4 regions of the Streptomyces sp. NBC_01237 genome follow, and region 1 is predicted to be linked to each of the others. Evidence: riboswitches for the same ligand, from Rfam matches in the RefSeq annotation. Region 1 holds a riboswitch; each other region holds the start of a gene.
What was found. Region 1 has a riboswitch for cyclic di-AMP ahead of OG251_RS40600 (transglycosylase SLT domain-containing protein). Riboswitches for the same ligand answer to the same signal wherever they lie in the genome.

Region 1 (4,157 bases):
CGTACGCGCCTTCGCTCTCGGCGCACGTGATCCGCAGGAGGTGATGAGCGGTACTAACAGGCTGCTCATCGATCTCGACCCCGGCCAGTTCGCCAGTTGCTGCTATGTCGTCCTCGACCCCGTCACCGGTGTCGTCCAGGCGGTGCGGGCGGGGCATCCGCAGCCCGTGCTGCGCCATCCCGACGGCACGACGGAGGTCCTGGACCTCGCCGGTGGCATCGTCCTCGGCATCGACAGCGAGGCGGTCTACCCGGTCACGGAATTCCGGCTCGACCCCGGGGCGATGCTGGCCCTGTTCACCGACGGGCTCATCGAGCGCGCGGGGACCGACATCGACGAGGGCATCGAGCGGCTGCGGAGCGGCATCGCCGCGCTCGGCTCGGCATCCCTCGGCGACATCGCGGACCGGGTGATCGAGGAGGCGGGGCAGGCCGACGACCGGCCCGACGACATCGCGCTGCTGCTCGCCTCCCGCTGGACGGCGGCGGACTGAGCCGCCGTCCAGCGGCGCGGTTCCGGCCGGTCAGGAACCGGCGGGGGCGTCCGCCGGATCGGAGGCACCGGAAGCCCCCGACACGGCGGGAGCGCCCGACGCGTCCAGCATGGCGGAGCGGTCCACGACCTTGATCCGCTCGCGGCCCTCGGCCGCACCCAGCGCCTGCTCGTGCGCGTCCAGGCGGTGCCAGCCCTCACGCGTGGTGTAGCGGACGCCTCGTTCGTCGAGGAAGGCGACGACGGCGTCCGGGTCCGGCTGTGCGGGGGCGGGCAGCCGGCCCTCGGCGCGGTCCTCCAGCAGGCAGGCGACCGTTTCGTTGGCGTCACCCTTGGTGTGCCCGATCAGGCCGATCGGTCCACGCTTGATCCAGCCGGTGACGTACACGGACGTCATCGGCTCCTCACCGGCGATGACGCGTCCGGCGGCGTGCGGAACGGTGCCGGAGGAGACGTCGAAGGGGAGCTTCGGGAGCTCCTGCGAGTAGTAGCCGACCGCACGGTAGACGCTCTGCACGTCCCAGTCGGTGAACTCGCCGGTGCCCCGGACGTTGCCCGTGCCGTCCAGCTCGGTCCGCTCGGTCCGCAGACCCGCCACGCGGCCGTCCTCGCCCAGGACCTCGACGGGCGACTCGAAGAAGTGCAGGAAGAGCTTGTGCGGCCGGTCGCCGACATCGCGGATCGCCCAGTTCTCCAGCGTGGAGGCGACCATGTTGGCCTGCTTGTTGCCCCGCCGGGTCTCGATGGACCCCGCGTCGTAGTCGATGTCCTCGGGGTTGACGATGACCTCGATGTTGGGCGAGTGGTCCAGCTCCCGCAGTTCCATCGGGCTGAACTTGGCCTGGGCCGGACCGCGGCGGCCGAAGACATGCACTTCGAGTGCCTTGTTGGCCTTGAGGCCCTCGTACACGTTGGCCGGGATCTCCGTCGGCAGCAGCTCGTCGGCCGTCTTGGCGAGTATGCGCGCCACGTCCAGGGCCACGTTCCCGACGCCCAGTACGGCGACCTTCTCGGCCGTCAGCGGCCAGCTGCGGGGCACCTCGGGGTGCCCGTCGTACCAGGAGACGAAGTCGGCCGCGCCGTAGGAGCCGTCCAGCTCGATCCCGGGGAGACCGAGCGCGCGGTCGGCGTCGGCGCCGGTGGAGAAGATCACCGCGTCGTAGAAGGACCGCAGCTCGTCCAGCCCGATGTCATGGGGGTAGTCGACGTTGCCGAACAGCCGCAGCTGCGGCTTGTCCAGCACCTGGTGGAGTGCCTTGACGATGCCCTTGATCCGCGGGTGGTCCGGGGCCACGCCGTAGCGGATCAGGCCGAAGGGGGCGGGCATGCGCTCGAACAGGTCGATCGATACGCCCGGGTCCTGTGCGGCTTCGGATTTGAGCAGCGCGTCCGCTGCGTAGATCCCGGCGGGACCGGCTCCGACGATGGCGACGCGGACGGGGCGTGTCATGGCGTGTTGTTCCTTAGGGCGGGCGACGCGGGCAGGACGGGTGGCAAGCTGCGCAAGTAAGGCTTGGCTTACCAGTCTCCACCGCACACGTTAAGCCCTGCCGCGGCCGGACCTCGGGCCGGGGTCCTGTGGAGTCCATCGGTCCGCCCCAAGATGCCCGAATTCTGCATTATGGGGGATTTTCCGGAATTAGACTTTCCGCTCACGAAGGCCGTGCGGGCGATGCGCGATCTTCGGAGTGTGGAGCAAAACGGCCTTTTCGGACTCAGTGGCGAGAGTCACGTTCCGGACCCCTGACGGCGTGACACGTCGCCCGGTTCCCTTCTGCGACGGGAAAGTTGACTTCGCGCTGTGGGATTGCCGACAGGTATTTCCATGAATTGATCTTGCGGAAGAATTGCGATCAAGAATTCGGGGCTTGTTCTGCCCGGCCTTTCTCGCCTACGGTCACCGTCAATCCGGATGGAACGCCTAATCCTGCCGCCGTCCGGCAATCGGACCTACTTACGTACGGCAGGAGCGGGGGACCCAGGTAAGCCGCCGATCCGGTATCCGGATCGGCTCGGGGTGAAGTCGCATTCGCGTGCGGCCAGGCAACTCCAGCCTGAACCCGACAGCTCACCTCGTAGGCGACGGAGAGGAATCCACCATGCCCTCCATGGGTAAGCACCGTCGTTTCAAGGCCACTTCGCTGACCCGCGGCATCATCGCCGTGGGTGCGGGCGGAGCCGCTCTCGTGATTCCGCTGGCCGGTGCGACCGTCGCCTCGGCGGCGCCCGCGCAATCCGCCACCGCCGAAAAGGCGCCCACTGCCGTATCCGCCAAGGAAATCGCCGTCGGTAAGGGCGCCGTGACGACTCATTCCGTCATCGCGGGTGATTCCCTTTCCAAGATCGCCCGTGCGTATTCCCTCGGTGGCGGCTGGCAGAAGCTGTACGAGGACAACCGGGAGGCCGTCGGCGGCAACCCCGATCTGATTCACCCCGGTCTGAAGCTGTCGGTCGGCGCCGCATCAGTGACCGGCTCCAAGTCCTCCGACGCGTCGTCGGACCGGGCCGCGGGTGGCGACCGTGCCGACCGCTCCGAGCGGACGGCCGCACCGCAGGCCGCGCACGGTGCCCCCGGTGCCGCCGCCACGACCCCGGCGGACGACACCACCGGGACCGCGAACGGCGTCGCCGAGGCCACCGCCGTCGCCGACACCACCACCGTCCCCGCCGAGCAGCCCGCGACGTACACGGACGATCTCGACGGCTGGATCAAGGAGTCGCTGGCCGTCATGGCCGAGCACGGCATCCCCGGCAGCTACGACGGCATCCACCGCAACATCATGCGTGAGTCGTCCGGCAACCCGCAGGTCGTCAACAACTGGGACTCGAACGCCGTCGCCGGGACCCCGTCCAAGGGGCTCCTCCAGGTCATCGACCCGACCTTCCAGGCGTACCACGTGCCCGGTACGTCGATGGACAGCCTCGACCCGGTCGCCAACATCACCGCCGCGTGCAACTACGCCGCCGACAAGTACGGCTCGATCGACAACGTGTTCGGGGCCTACTGATACATGGCAGTGCCGGCAGTGGGACGAACCGATGGGCGGTGAAGGGGCTTTCGGCCCCTTCACCGCCCATCGGTGATTCCGGATCATGCCGGGCATCCGGTGCAAGTTACCCACAGGTATGTAGTGACTTACCACGCGATCGACAGTAGAACCTGTTGCACTCTGTCGAGAGTGAGGGAAGTCACATGAGTGACGCTACCATGCAGAATGCGGGATCCAAGAGGGTCTCGCGCCGTCGTTTCATCACAGGAACAGGTTCTCTTCTTGGAGCCGTGGCCCTTACGGGCCACTCGGCCCCGGCGCGGGCGGCGACCGCGGCCGAGTCCGCTCCGATCGATCCCGGCGCCCATGTGCCGGTCCTGGTGATCGGCACCGGGTACGGCGGCTCCGTCGCCGCGCTGCGCCTCGCCGAAGCGGGCGTCGATGTGCACATGATCGAGATGGGCATGGCCTGGGACACCCCGGGCCCGGACGGCAGGATCTTCGCCAACACGACCAGCCCGGACTACCGTTCCTACTGGCTGCGCACCAGGACGAAGCAGCCGCTCAGCAACTTCCTCGGTTTCCCGATCGACAGGAACGTCCCGCGCTACACCGGGATCCTGGACGCCGAGGAGTTCGCCGGCATCACGGTCTACCAGGGCCGCGGGGTGGGTG
Region 2 (4,157 bases), on a different replicon from region 1:
TCGCGGTCGCCCGCTCCTTCGCTCCGTTGTACTTCTCGGTGGCGACCTCCGCGTCGTGGTACAGCCGGTCCACCTTGGCGTTGACCTGGGCGGGAGTGGCCAGGGGCTCGGCGTGGGCGGCGCCGGTGGCGGTGGTGGCGGTCGCCGCCCCGGCGAGTGCCAGGGTGGCTGCGGTGCGGGCAGCAGGGCCGCTGAACGGGCGCTGCTTGGGTTTCCGGTGAGCGGATTTCCGGTGCGCGGCCACGAGGGCTGCATCCTTCCTGTCGGCTGCCCGCCGGGGGCTACCGACGGGCCCGCGAGGTCCGGCGGCGGAACACCACAGGGAAGTGGCCCGCCGCCGGATCCCGCGGCGCGGTGACCGGATGCCGCTCCTGACGCGAAGCGGCGCTGGAGCGCCGGTCACCTGGAAGGGACGCTAAGCCCGGGGCACGGAAAAGGTTCGTCATGACAGTTATTGCCCACATGTGGCGTTTCGTTATGGCGAAGCGACCGGAAATACTGCCACAGAGGCAGGCAATTCGTACTGGTTCGGGCGAAGTTCGCAAGGAAGCGGCAAGGATGCCGCACCTGGCTGTGAGGTGGTGCTATGGCCGGGGCTAGGCTGCGGAGCCATGGACGTACTCATCAATGCCTTCGTCGCCCTGCACATCATCGGTATCGCCTCGCTGCTGGGCGGCTTCCTGACCCAGATGAAGGCGATGGGCGCGGGCACGGCCCGTTTCGTGCCGGCCATGCTGCACGGCGCGCTGACGATGCTGGTCACCGGCATAGCCCTGGTCGGGCTCAACCAGGCCGACGACCAGACCGTGAACAACATCAAGATCGGCGTGAAGATGCTGATCCTGGTCGTCATCCTCGCGCTCGTCTACATCAAGCGGGACGAGGAGAAGGTCGACAAGGGTGCGTTCGCCGCGGTGGGCGGGCTGACGGTGGCCAACATCTTCATCGCCACGCTCTGGACCTGAGCGGCGTCTCCTGACCGCTGCGGCCCGACCGGCCTGAGCGACGGGGCCCGACCGGCGCGATCCGGCCCGGCGAGGCAGGGCCCGGCGGTGTCGCCGGCCCGTCGGGCCTCGCCGGGCCGGCCGGGGTGTGATCAGACGGGGCGCACGCTGCCGTAGATCGGCATGTAGTAGATCGACTCCTCGCGCACGTTCGCGCCCGGTTTCGGCGCGTGGATCATCATGCCGTCGCCCTTGTAGATGCCGACATGGCTGATGTCGTCGTAGAAGAAGACCAGGTCCCCCGGACGCAGATCCGCGGTGGCCACCCGGGTGCCCACCTCCACCTGGTCCCAGGTGGTCCGGGGGAGGTCGACCCCCGCCGCCTTCCATGCCGCCTGGGTCAGCCCGGAGCAGTCGTACGAGGACGGGCCCGTCGCGCCCCACACGTACGGCCTCCCGATCTGGGCCCGCGCGAACGCGAGGACCTTCTCCGCCTTGGCGGCATAGCCGCTGTCCGGCCCCGAACCGGTTCCCGTGCCGCCGCCGGCCTCGCCGCCGTTCTTCTTCGCGGCCTCTTCCCCGGCCTTCCGCTCGGCCTCCGCCTCCGCGGCCTGCTGGCGGGCCAGCTTCTCCGCCTTGACCCTGGCCTCGGCCTTCTTCTCGCGTTCCAGCTCCGCCAGCCGGGCCTTCTCCTCGGCGGTCAGCTTCGACAGCAGGGAGCGCGCCTCGGTCAGTTTGGTCTGCACGTTCTGCTTGCTGGACCGCAGGGTGGCCTGCGACTCGGTGAGCGTCTCCAGGCTCTTCACGGCCTCGGTGCGCTTCGTCGCCGCCTCGGACTGCTGCGTACGGAAGTCGGCGACGGCCTTCTGCTGCTGGCCCGTCATCCGGTCCATCAGCTGGTCCTGGTCGAAGTACGCCTGCGGGTCGTCCGCGAGGAAGAAGGTCGCGGTCGGAGCGATTCCGCCGGTGCGGTACTGCGCCGCCGCGTAGTTCCCGAGGGCGCGGCGGGCCTCGTTGAGCTTGTCGGTGCGCCTGGCCGCGTCCTCCAGGAGGGCGTCGACCTTGGCACGCTGGGTCACGGAGGCGGCCTTGGCCCGGTTGTACTGCTGGGTCGCGGTCCCCGCCTGCCGGTAGAGGTCGTCGACCTTCGTCCGGACCTCCTCGATCCCGGGCCGGGGCTCCGCGGGCGCGGCCGTCGCGCTCTGTGTGGAGAGCAGGGTGACCGAGGCCAGCGCCACCGTCGTCAGCCCGACGGCAGGGGTGGTGGTGCGCACGCTCGTGCGCGGTTTGCGATGCGAGGCCAAGGCCGGCATCTCCTTCCGTGGACCGCCTACCGGGTTAGCTGTCGGGTTCGGGCGGAACGGAAGGCTGCCCTACGGTCCCGTGGAGGAGGACCGATTCACCCCGGTGCTGCTGGTGGGTCCCCGGTTCCGGACACCCGTGGGGGCGGTACGGATTCGGCGGGGGCGTCCGTTCGGCGTGGTTCGCCTCAAGGGGGTACGGGGCGCCCGACGGAGCACGCTAGCCAACCCGTGGTGCCGCTGTGAAGGTTGATGTTCGATATGCCCGATACATTTTCGTGACCTCGATGGATCGGGTCCGCCGGTGGCGGCCACCGCCCCGTTTCCCTCACACGGCGTGGCCGCGCGGTTCCCTTACGTGCCTGCCCGGGAGGTCTCGTACCGGAAGCGGCCACGGGCTGTCAGTGGGGCGGCCTAGACTCGTCAAGCGATGAGCAGCCTCTTTGACGACAGCTTCCTGACCGGCCTCCAGAACTCGGAGGAAGGGCCCCCGCCGCCTCCCGAGGACCACGCACCCGAAGCGGTGCCGGAGGGTCTCTTCGAGGGCGTCTTCGACGCGCCCCCGCCGCCCCGCGACGGCTACTACCGCGACGGTGCCCCGCGACCGGTCATCGATGCCGCGGCGCTGCTCGACGGACTGAACACCGAGCAGCGCGCCGCCGTGGTGCACGCCGGATCGCCGCTGCTCATCGTCGCCGGTGCCGGCTCCGGCAAGACCCGGGTGCTGACCCACCGGATCGCCCATCTGCTCGCCGAGCGGGGTGTGCACCCCGGCCAGATCCTCGCGATCACCTTCACCAACAAGGCCGCGGGCGAGATGAAGGAGCGCGTCGAGCAGCTCGTCGGACCGCGCGCCAACGCCATGTGGGTCATGACCTTCCACAGCGCGTGCGTACGCATCCTGCGCCGCGAGTCGAAGAGGCTCGGCTTCACCTCCTCGTTCTCGATCTACGACGCCGCCGACTCCAAGCGGCTGATGGCCCTGGTCTGCCGCGATCTGGACCTCGATCCGAAGCGCTACCCGCCGAAGTCGTTCACGGCCAAGGTCTCCAACCTGAAGAACGAGCTGATCGACGAGGAGACCTTCGCCGGTCAGGCCGCCGACGGCTTCGAGAAGACGCTGGCCCAGGCGTACGCGCTCTACCAGGCGCGGCTGCGCGAGGCCAACGCCCTGGACTTCGACGACATCATCATGACGACGGTCCACCTGCTCCAGGCGTTCCCGGACGTCGCCGAGCACTACCGCCGCCGCTTCCGGCACGTCCTGGTCGACGAGTACCAGGACACCAACCACGCGCAGTACACGCTCGTACGCGAACTGGTGGGCCCGTCCGGGGAGGCCGACGCACCCGCCGAGCTGTGCGTCGTCGGTGACGCGGACCAGTCGATCTACGCCTTCCGCGGCGCGACCATCCGCAACATCCTCCAGTTCGAGGAGGACTACCCGAACGCGACCACGATCCTGCTGGAGCAGAACTACCGCTCCACGCAGACGATCCTCTCCGCCGCCAACGCGGTGATCGAGCGGAACGAGAGCCGCCGCCCCAAGAACCTCTGGACGAACGCCGGCACGGGCGCCCGGATCACCGGCTACGTCGCCGACACCGAGCACGACGAGGCGCAGTTCATCGCCGACGAGATCGACCGGCTGACGGACGCGGGCGACGCGAAGGCGGGTGACGTCGCCGTCTTCTACCGGACGAACGCCCAGTCCCGTGTCTTCGAGGAGATCTTCATCCGGGTCGGCCTGCCCTACAAGGTCGTCGGCGGGGTGCGCTTCTACGAGCGCAAGGAGGTCCGGGACGTCCTGGCCTACCTCCGGGTCCTCGCCAACCCCGAGGACACCGTCCCCCTGCGCCGCATCCTGAACGTGCCCAAGCGCGGCATCGGCGACCGCGCCGAAGCGATGATC
Region 3 (4,157 bases), on a different replicon from region 1:
CAGCAGGACAACGGACGCGGCATGGTCATCATCCGGGCCCTGGCCAAGGAGTTCGGAGGACGGCTCACCGTCACTCCCACCGCGGAGGGCGGCAAGACCGTCTGGATCACCCTGCCCTGGACGGTCCCGGTCCAGGGCTGACCCCGGCCCTGTCGACAGCGCTCGTGGTCGATACGCCCGAGGGCTGTCCCGTCATCCCCGGCGGGCGCACGACGACGCCTACGGCACCTCGCGGCGATGTCGGAACGCCCGAACACGTCCCGTATGCGGATGTCCCTCCGCCATGCGACGCACCGCATCCGAGGTCGCGCGCCGATCCACCAGGGACGACGGGACAGCCCTCAGCGCGTCGCGGCACCACGGCCGAAACCGCTGCGCAGCAGGGCCATCAGCGTCGACGCCGCGGCGCTCGCCCGGTCGCCCCGGTGCGCGACGGAGATCGTCCGCCGGAAGGCCGCGGGCTCCAGCCGTCGCACCGACAGCGGGGTCGGGGACATCGCGGCGACCATCTCCGGCACCACGGCCACCCCGAGCCCCGCGCTGACCAACGCGCACACCAGGGCATAGCCGGGCGACTCGCACACGACGGCAGGGGTGGCCCCGGCCTCCGCCAGGGCCCGTTCCACCCCGCGACGGGGCGGATGTGTGGGCGCGCTGCTGATCAGCGGCCGGCCCGCCAGCTCGGCGACGGGCAGCCGGCCCGTGCCCTCGGACAGCATGTGGCCGACCGCGGTGATCAGGACCAGCTCCTCGACCAGCAGAGGTTCGATGGTGACGCCCGCCGGAGGCGGATCGGCGGCTGCCGGTTCGTATGTGTGGGTCAGGGCGAGATCGACCTCCCCGGCGGCCACCGCGGCGACCGTACCGGGCGGCTCGTAGTCGGTCACCGCCAGCTCGACATCGGGATGGGCGCGCCGGAACGCGCTCAGCACCGGCGGCAGCAGATGGATTCCGGCCGTGGTGAACGTGCCGACCCGCAGCCGCCCCCCGGAGAGCCCCGCGAGCTGGGCCAGCTCGTGCCGCGCCTGGTCCAGCTCGTCCAGGACCCGTCTGGCCCGGCCCGCGAGCAGCTCACCGGCGGCCGTGAGCCTGGCGCCGCGGTGGTGGCGCACCAGGAGCGCCGCACCGGCCTCGCGCTCCAGCTTGGCCAGCTGCTGGGAGAGGGCGGGCGCGGTGTAGCCCAGCCGGGCCGCGGCCCGAGTGATCGATCCGGCCTCGGCGACCGCCACCAGCGCCGCGAGCCGTGTCGGGTCGTACATTAAGCGTTCCTTTTGGCAGACCCAGAAGATTGCAAGTACACGCTAAAGGCTACTTCGGGCCAGGCTGTACGCATGGACGCACAACTGCTCGCCTTCACGGGAGTCGCCGCAGGCATGGTGGCGCTGCCCGGCGCCGACTTCACCGTCGTCGTACGCAACGCGCTGGCCTCACGCCGTTCGGGGGTGGCCACAGCGCTGGGAGTCGCCGGGGGGCTGCTGGTGCACACCGCGCTGGCCGTGGCGGGGCTGGCCGCGGTGCTGGTGACGATGCCCGTGCTGTTCCGCACCGTCCAGCTGCTCGGCGGGGCGTATGTGCTCTATCTCGGTCTGAGCGCCCTGTACGCGATACGGCGACGGACCGCGGCGACCGACGGGGTGGCGGCACAGGCCCCCGGCCCCGCGCCGAAGGAACTCGGCCGCTCACTGCGCCAGGGCTTCCTGACCAACGCGCTGAACCCCAAGGCGCCGGTGCTCTTCCTCAGTCTGCTGCCCCAGTTCGTCCCCGACGGGCAGCCGCCGTTGCCCAGGACCCTGCTGCTCGCGGCCGTCGTCGTGGTGCTGGCGCTCATCTGGTTCCCGGCCGTGGCCCTGCTGGTGGACCGGTTGGGCCGGTGGCTGCGCCGGCCGCGTACCGCCCGTGCGATCGAGGGCGGCAGCGGCGCGGCGCTCACCGCACTGGGGCTCGCGCTGGTGACCGGACCGCTGCTGCGCTGAAGCGGTTCCGGCCGGGGATCAGGGGATCAGCGCACCCGCCCGTACCAGACGCTGTTCGACCAGATCTTCTCCAGCCGGACCAGGGCCCCCGTCTTGGGGGAGTGCCAGATCTTCCCCTTACCCGCGTAGATGCCCACGTGGTACACGCTGCGGCCGGAGTGGAAGAAGACCAGGTCGCCCTTCTTGCGCATCGAGGAGGAGATGTGGCGGGTCTTGTTGTACTGCTGCTGGGCCGTGCGGGGGAGCTTCTTGCCCGCCTTCTTGAACGAGTAGAGAGTCAGCCCCGAGCAGTCGAACCGGCGGGGGCCGGATGCTCCGTACTTGTAGGGCGATCCCTTCTTCGAGGCAGCGATCTTGAGCGCCTTCGTCGAGTGAGTGGCGGCCTCGGCATCGGTCACCAGACCCGGCGCCAGCATGGTGCTGCCGACGGCGAGAGTGAGAACCGAGGCCGTACCGACCCGGGCAAGCAGAGACGGGACATGTACCTGCGCAGTCATGCGCAACCCTTCGTCAGCCGCCTGTGAAGGATGACCTGTCGGGTTCGGGCTGGCGAAGTTGCCCGGCCGCACTTGGCGGCTTCACCCCGAGGGGCGACCGGTTGCCCGGTCGACCCGTTGTGCTCGGGTCCTCCACTCCTGCCGATCCACTTCTGTCGACCAGTCATCCGGGCAGCGGCAGGACTCGGCGTCCGCCCGGACCGCCCCGCCGCGGTGGCGGGGGCTTGTCGTCCCAGGGATCTTGACTCACGAAGTGCCGGATTTCCGAGGCGAAACAGTGATTTGTGAGGCTCATCACGACTGATCCGTTCGGGTGGACGGGTCGGATTCGAGCCCTCGGCGGCGCTGTCCGACCAGTCTCGTACCAGCGGCGGAACCGCATATTCCGAGTACCGTCCACGCGCAGAGCGCAAGTTGGGTTGTCCCTCATGAGGGGGACTGCCTACGCCGAACGAGCGAGGAAAATTGATCAATCGACCGGGCGTGTCGCGTCGGCTCAGCGGCGCCCCGGTCCGGCTCCCTCACGCCCGGCCCGGCTCCCTCTCACCCGTGGCCACGGCCCCCCTCACGCCCAGACCCCGGCCTCAGCCGCGGGGGCGGGAGGGGCCGGGGTCGGGGTCGGGGTCGAGGTGGAGGGGCGGTCAGCCCGTCGGTGGTGGGGGTACCGCGACCCGGCCCGCGCGCCGCTCCCCGTCGAGCAGGCGCAGCGCCCGCGCCAGGGTGGTCGCGTGGATCTGTGTCTCGCCCCGCTCGTGCATCAGCGTCAGGGCGTCGCGCAGTGCCGCGGCCCGGGAGGCCAGTGCCTGGGCGGCCCGCAGAGCGCCGTAGGTGTCGCTGCCACGGGCCGGGTTGATCCGGCCCAGCTGGTCGAGGACTTCCAGGTAGCGGTCGATGAACTCCCCTTCGGCGCGGGTCAGGGCGGGGAGCGGTGGGAACTCGGGTGGCAGCATCGTCGGTTCACCTCGCGGGGTGCGGCGGCCGGGGCGGGTTGCGGTTCTCCACGACGTGGTCGACCAGCCCGTACGCCTTGGCGGCCCGTGCGTCGAGGATGGTGTCGCGCTCGATGTCGGCGGTGATCCGCTCGGCGGACCGGCCCGTGTGACGGACCAGCATGCCCGCGAGCATCTCGCGTACCCGCATCAACTCGCGCGCTTCGATTTCGAGATCGGACGGCTGGCCCTGCACCGGTTCGTCCAGCACGGGCTGACGGATGACTACCCGGGCGCCGGGCAGGGCATGTCGGCGGCCCGGTGCCCCGGCCGCCAGCAGTACGGCCGCGCTGGAGCCGGCCTGGCCGAGGCAGAAGGTCTCCACGTCGCAGGCCAGGTACTGCATCGTGTCGTAGATCGCTGCCATGGCGCTGAACGATCCGCCGGGAGAGTTGATGTACAGCGATACGGGCCGGTCCGGTTCGGCGTATTCCAGGTACATGAACTGGGCGATCAGGTCGGTGGCCGCGGTGTCGTCCACCGGGGTGCCGAGGAAGACGATCCGCTCGGAGAGCAGCTTGGAGTAAGGGTCCAGAGTCCGGGTCCCCGTCGCGGTGCGCTCGGTGAACTCGGGCAGGACATAACGGGCGACAGGTCGGATCATCGCGGTGCCTCTCCTGGGATCTGCGCAGGCCTCGGTCCGCATGCGTGCTTCAGCTGCTGCATGCCGGTAAAAAATGTACAGGACGTACAGAAGG
Region 4 (4,157 bases), on a different replicon from region 1:
CCCCCGGGTGCCGGGGTGTCAGCCCTTGAAGCGCGGGAACGCCGAGCGGCCCGCGTACACCGCGGCGTCGTCGAGGATCTCCTCGATGCGCAGCAGCTGGTTGTACTTGGCGACACGGTCCGAGCGGGCCGGGGCGCCGGTCTTGATCTGACCGCAGTTCACGGCGACGGCGAGGTCGGCGATGGTGACGTCCTCGGTCTCACCGGAACGGTGCGACATCATGCACTTGAAGCCGTTGCGCTGGGCCAGCTCGACGGCGTCCAGGGTCTCGGTCAGCGAACCGATCTGGTTGACCTTGACGAGCAGGGCGTTCGCGGAGCCCTCCTCGATGCCGCGGGCCAGGCGCTCCGGGTTGGTGACGAAGAGGTCGTCGCCGACGATCTGCACCTTGGCGCCGAGCTTGTCGGTGATGACCTTCCAGCCGGCCCAGTCGTCCTCGTACAGCGGGTCCTCGATGGAGACCAGCGGGTACGCGGAGACGAGCTCCTCGTAGTACTCGGTCATCTCGGCGGCCGAGCGGGACTTGCCCTCGAACTCGTACTTGCCGTCCTTGTAGAACTCCGACGCGGCGACGTCGAGCGCGAGCCCGATGTCGCGGCCGGGGACGTAACCGGCCTCCTTGATGGCCTCGACGATGAGGTCCAGGGCGGCGCGGTTGGACTCCAGGTTCGGGGCGAAGCCGCCCTCGTCGCCGAGTCCGGTGGACAGGCCCTTGGTCTTCAGGACCTTCTTCAGCGTGTGGTAGATCTCCGCGCCCCAGCGCAGGGCCTCGGAGAAGGACTCCGCGCCGATCGGGGCGATCATGAACTCCTGGATGTCCACGTTGGAGTCGGCGTGCGAGCCGCCGTTCAGGATGTTCATCATCGGAACGGGCAGCAGGTGCGCGTTCGGGCCGCCGAGGTAGCGGAAGAGCGGCAGGTCGGACGCCTCGGACGCGGCGTGGGCGACGGCCAGCGAGACGCCGAGGATGGCGTTGGCGCCGAGCGACGCCTTGTTCTCGGTGGCGTCCAGGTCGAACATCGCCTGGTCGATGAGGCGCTGCTCGGTGGCGTCGTAACCGACGAGCTCCGGGCCGATCTGCTCGATGACGGCGAGGACCGCCTTCTCGACGCCCTTGCCCTGGTAGCGGTTGGGGTCTCCGTCGCGAAGCTCAATGGCCTCGAACGCACCGGTGGAGGCGCCGGACGGAACAGCAGCACGTCCCGTGCTGCCGTCGTCGAGGCCAACCTCGACCTCGACCGTGGGGTTTCCCCGGGAGTCGAGGATTTCCCTGGCTACGACGACGTCGATGGACGGCACGAGGCATCTCCTTCTGGGATATGACGCTGGTGGTGCAGGGTCACTACGGCCTTGCGACACGAGCCTAACCGGCCCGGCCCGATCGGGCGGCCGACCGCCCGTCTCCTGGGACGAAAAAGGACCCAAGGCCGTGCAATACAGGACGAAGGTCCAGAAATTTACTGACTGGTAACTACAAGGGTTGAACGATTGCGGCCCGGGCCACCGCGCAAGAACCCCGGCCCGGCGCGCACGGGGGAGAGTGCGCCGGGCCGGGGAACCGGCCGAGGAGGATGCCGCCGGACACCCGCCTCAGGGGAGGAGAAGCCGTGTGCCGGACTACTTCAGGTGGAGCTGCTGACCCGGGAAGATCAGGTCGGCGTCCTTGACGATGTCGCCGTTGAGCTTGAACACCTTCTGCCAGCCGCCCTTGACGCCTTCCTTGTGAGCGATCTTGCTCAGGGTGTCGCCGGACTTCACCTTGTACTCGCCGTCACCCTTGGCGACCTTCTGGCCGGTCGGGGTCGTGACGGTCTTCGGGGTCTCGGCCTTCGGGGCGGTGCGCTGCTCGCTGCGCGAGGCGGGCTGCTCGGCCTTGCGCTCCTGCTGCTTCGGCTGAGCCTGCTGCTTCGGCTGGGCCTGCTGCTGCTTGGCCTCGCTCTGGCCGGAGCCGGTGTCGACGCCCGGGTCCACACCGTCGTTGCTCAGGTTGCCGGCACCGGCACAGGCCCAGGCGCCGGGACCCTGCATGTCGAGAAGCTTCTCGGCGGTGGCGATCTGCTGGGACTTGGAGGCCAGGTCGGCACGGGCGGCGTACTGCGTACCGCCGGCGGCGGCCCAGCTGGACTGCGAGAACTGCAGACCGCCGTAGTAGCCGTTGCCGGTGTTGATGGACCAGTTGCCACCGGACTCGCACTGGGCGACGGCGTCCCACGTGGAGACGGAGGCGGCGGAGGCGCCGGTCGCACCCATCAGCGGGACGGCGACAGCGGCACCGGCGACACCGGCGAGCGTGGCGACACGGACGACCTTGGACGGGCGGCGGTGCTTGCCCTTGCTGTGAAGCAGCATGGAACTTCTCCTCACCGACGCCTACGAGGTGAGCTGTCGGGTTCGGGCCAAGTGAGTTGCCCGGTCGCACGTCCTAGCACGCGACTTCACCCCAAGCCGGTCCTGATCACTCTCGTACGGGACGAGACGACCGGGCCCGGCACTTACCTGGGTCCCCCGCTCCTGCCTACGGCGCTTTACGCGTCTGTTCCCTTCGACCGACGGCAGGATTCGGCGTGACGGTCGACGGGGCCCGCGGTGCGAGCGGTTCCGACCGTAAACACAGGCAACCCCTACATTCAAAGATGGACATACCGGTCAATCGCCCCTTACTTGACCTCACTGAAGTGACGTTTCCGCAGGTCGGGGGCAATGCGGACGGATCCGGCGGACGAGACACGCCAGTTGAAGCAAAGAGACCCATGTCTCACTTACGCATAAGTGGACATAGGCCCCTGAACTACCCCGGTTTTCGGGGTGTTTTCCGCATGCGATCAGTTGGCAGCGGCGTCCTCGGAGTGCTTGCCGAGGTCCAGATCCAGGTTCTGGCCGGGCAGGATCAGGTCCGGGTCCGAGCCGAGTGCGTCCTTGTTCGCCTCGTACAGCGCGGTCCATCCGCCGGAGAGTTTCTGTGCGTCAGCAATCGCCCAGAGACTGTCGCCCGGCCGGACGGTGTAGTCGCCGTCGGCCCGCTCCGCCCCGCCGTCGCGCCCCTCGCCGTCGCCGCGGGAGGCGTGCCGGCCGGACTCGCGCCCGTCGTCACCGTCCGCCGCCCGGCTCCCCTCGGGAGCGGGTGTGCCCCGGTGCTTGCCACCACTGCGGTCGGTGTCCTTCGAGGCGTCAGGCGCCGCGGAGTCCTCGGGTGCCGAGGAGTCCTCGGGCTTCGCGGAACCCTTGGGCTTCGTCGGGGAAGGGGTCCCGTCCGGGGTGGAAGGGGTGGTCGAGGGGTCGGCGGCCTCGCCGGGCGTGTCGCCCGCCGCGCCTTCCTTGCCATCGTCCGCACCGCCGTCGGCCGGCGGGGTCGCCGCGTCCGAGGGGTCGGCGGACGGCGTGCCGCCCGGGTCGACGCCCGGCAGGGCACCGTCCACCGCGAGTCCGGAGATCACCGCACAGCTGGGCCACGCCTTCGGGCCCTGGTCGTCCAGGACCTTCTCCGCGACGGAGATCTGCTGCGAACGACTGGCGAGGTCGGCCCGGGGCGCGAACGCCGTGCCGCCGTACGCCGACCAGGTGTCCTGCGAGAACTGGAGCCCGCCGTAGAAACCGTTGCCGAGGTCGGCACTCCACATGCCGCCGCTCTCGCACTCCGCGACCCGGTCCCAGGTCGAGGCGTCGGCGGCGTGTGCGCCGGTCGCGCCGAGCAGCGGAATCGCGATGGCCGATCCCGTCACGCCCGCGGCGACGACGATGGCGGGTGCCTGGCGAGGGCGACGGTGTCTGCCGTTCGCGGAGCCCATGGGGTTTGCCTTCCGTGCGACTGACGAGTGGGTACTGAGTGGTTGACGAGTCATCCGACGCCCGACTGATGCGTCGAACGGTGAACCTAGCGGGACTCGAACGTGTGTCACAAGTCGATGCAGCGGAGATCACGTGAAAGTCACAGAGTTGACGCAGCGTCACCTTCGCCCAGTCGCCGCCCCGGCTCGAACTCCACGGGGAGCGTGCGCAATCCCCGCATGATGAGCCCGCCACGCCACCGCAAATCGGTGGGTTCTCCCGCAAGTCGCAGCTCCGGAAGGCGTCTCAGCAGCGTAGCGAGAGCGGCCTGCCCCTCCAGCCTGGCGAGCGGTGCTCCCAGGCAGTAGTGGACGCCGTGCCCGTATCCGAGG

Region 2: linked by a shared signal. The riboswitch ahead of OG251_RS24860 (C40 family peptidase) and the one ahead of OG251_RS40600 (transglycosylase SLT domain-containing protein) in region 1 are both predicted to bind cyclic di-AMP.
Region 3: linked by a shared signal. The riboswitch ahead of OG251_RS05525 (C40 family peptidase) and the one ahead of OG251_RS40600 (transglycosylase SLT domain-containing protein) in region 1 are both predicted to bind cyclic di-AMP.
Region 4: linked by a shared signal. The riboswitch ahead of OG251_RS15470 (transglycosylase family protein) and the one ahead of OG251_RS40600 (transglycosylase SLT domain-containing protein) in region 1 are both predicted to bind cyclic di-AMP.

The regions. Positions count from the first base shown of each region.
Region 1 covers NZ_CP108509.1:981,772-985,928, reverse strand. The annotation lists gene OG251_RS40610 (SpoIIE family protein phosphatase) at 1-493, shown strand, start outside; gene OG251_RS40605 (FAD-dependent oxidoreductase) at 524-1,942, opposite strand; cyclic di-AMP (ydaO/yuaA leader) riboswitch at 2,430-2,589, shown strand; gene OG251_RS40600 (transglycosylase SLT domain-containing protein) at 2,592-3,500, shown strand; gene OG251_RS40595 (GMC oxidoreductase) at 3,701-4,157, shown strand, end outside.
Region 2 covers NZ_CP108508.1:5,533,184-5,537,340, forward strand. The annotation lists gene OG251_RS24850 (C40 family peptidase) at 1-244, opposite strand, end outside; gene OG251_RS24855 (hypothetical protein) at 612-965, shown strand; gene OG251_RS24860 (C40 family peptidase) at 1,097-2,257, opposite strand; cyclic di-AMP (ydaO/yuaA leader) riboswitch at 2,256-2,417, opposite strand; gene pcrA (DNA helicase PcrA) at 2,676-4,157, shown strand, end outside.
Region 3 covers NZ_CP108508.1:1,240,276-1,244,432, reverse strand. The annotation lists gene OG251_RS05540 (ATP-binding protein) at 1-141, shown strand, start outside; gene OG251_RS05535 (LysR family transcriptional regulator) at 342-1,259, opposite strand; gene OG251_RS05530 (LysE family translocator) at 1,332-1,973, shown strand; gene OG251_RS05525 (C40 family peptidase) at 2,000-2,470, opposite strand; cyclic di-AMP (ydaO/yuaA leader) riboswitch at 2,474-2,638, opposite strand; gene OG251_RS05520 (hypothetical protein) at 3,112-3,420, opposite strand; gene OG251_RS05515 (ATP-dependent Clp protease proteolytic subunit) at 3,428-4,063, opposite strand.
Region 4 covers NZ_CP108508.1:3,494,568-3,498,724, forward strand. The annotation lists gene eno (phosphopyruvate hydratase) at 19-1,299, opposite strand; gene OG251_RS15470 (transglycosylase family protein) at 1,618-2,349, opposite strand; cyclic di-AMP (ydaO/yuaA leader) riboswitch at 2,353-2,533, opposite strand; gene OG251_RS15475 (transglycosylase family protein) at 2,823-3,785, opposite strand; gene OG251_RS15480 (cytochrome P450 family protein) at 3,926-4,157, opposite strand, start outside.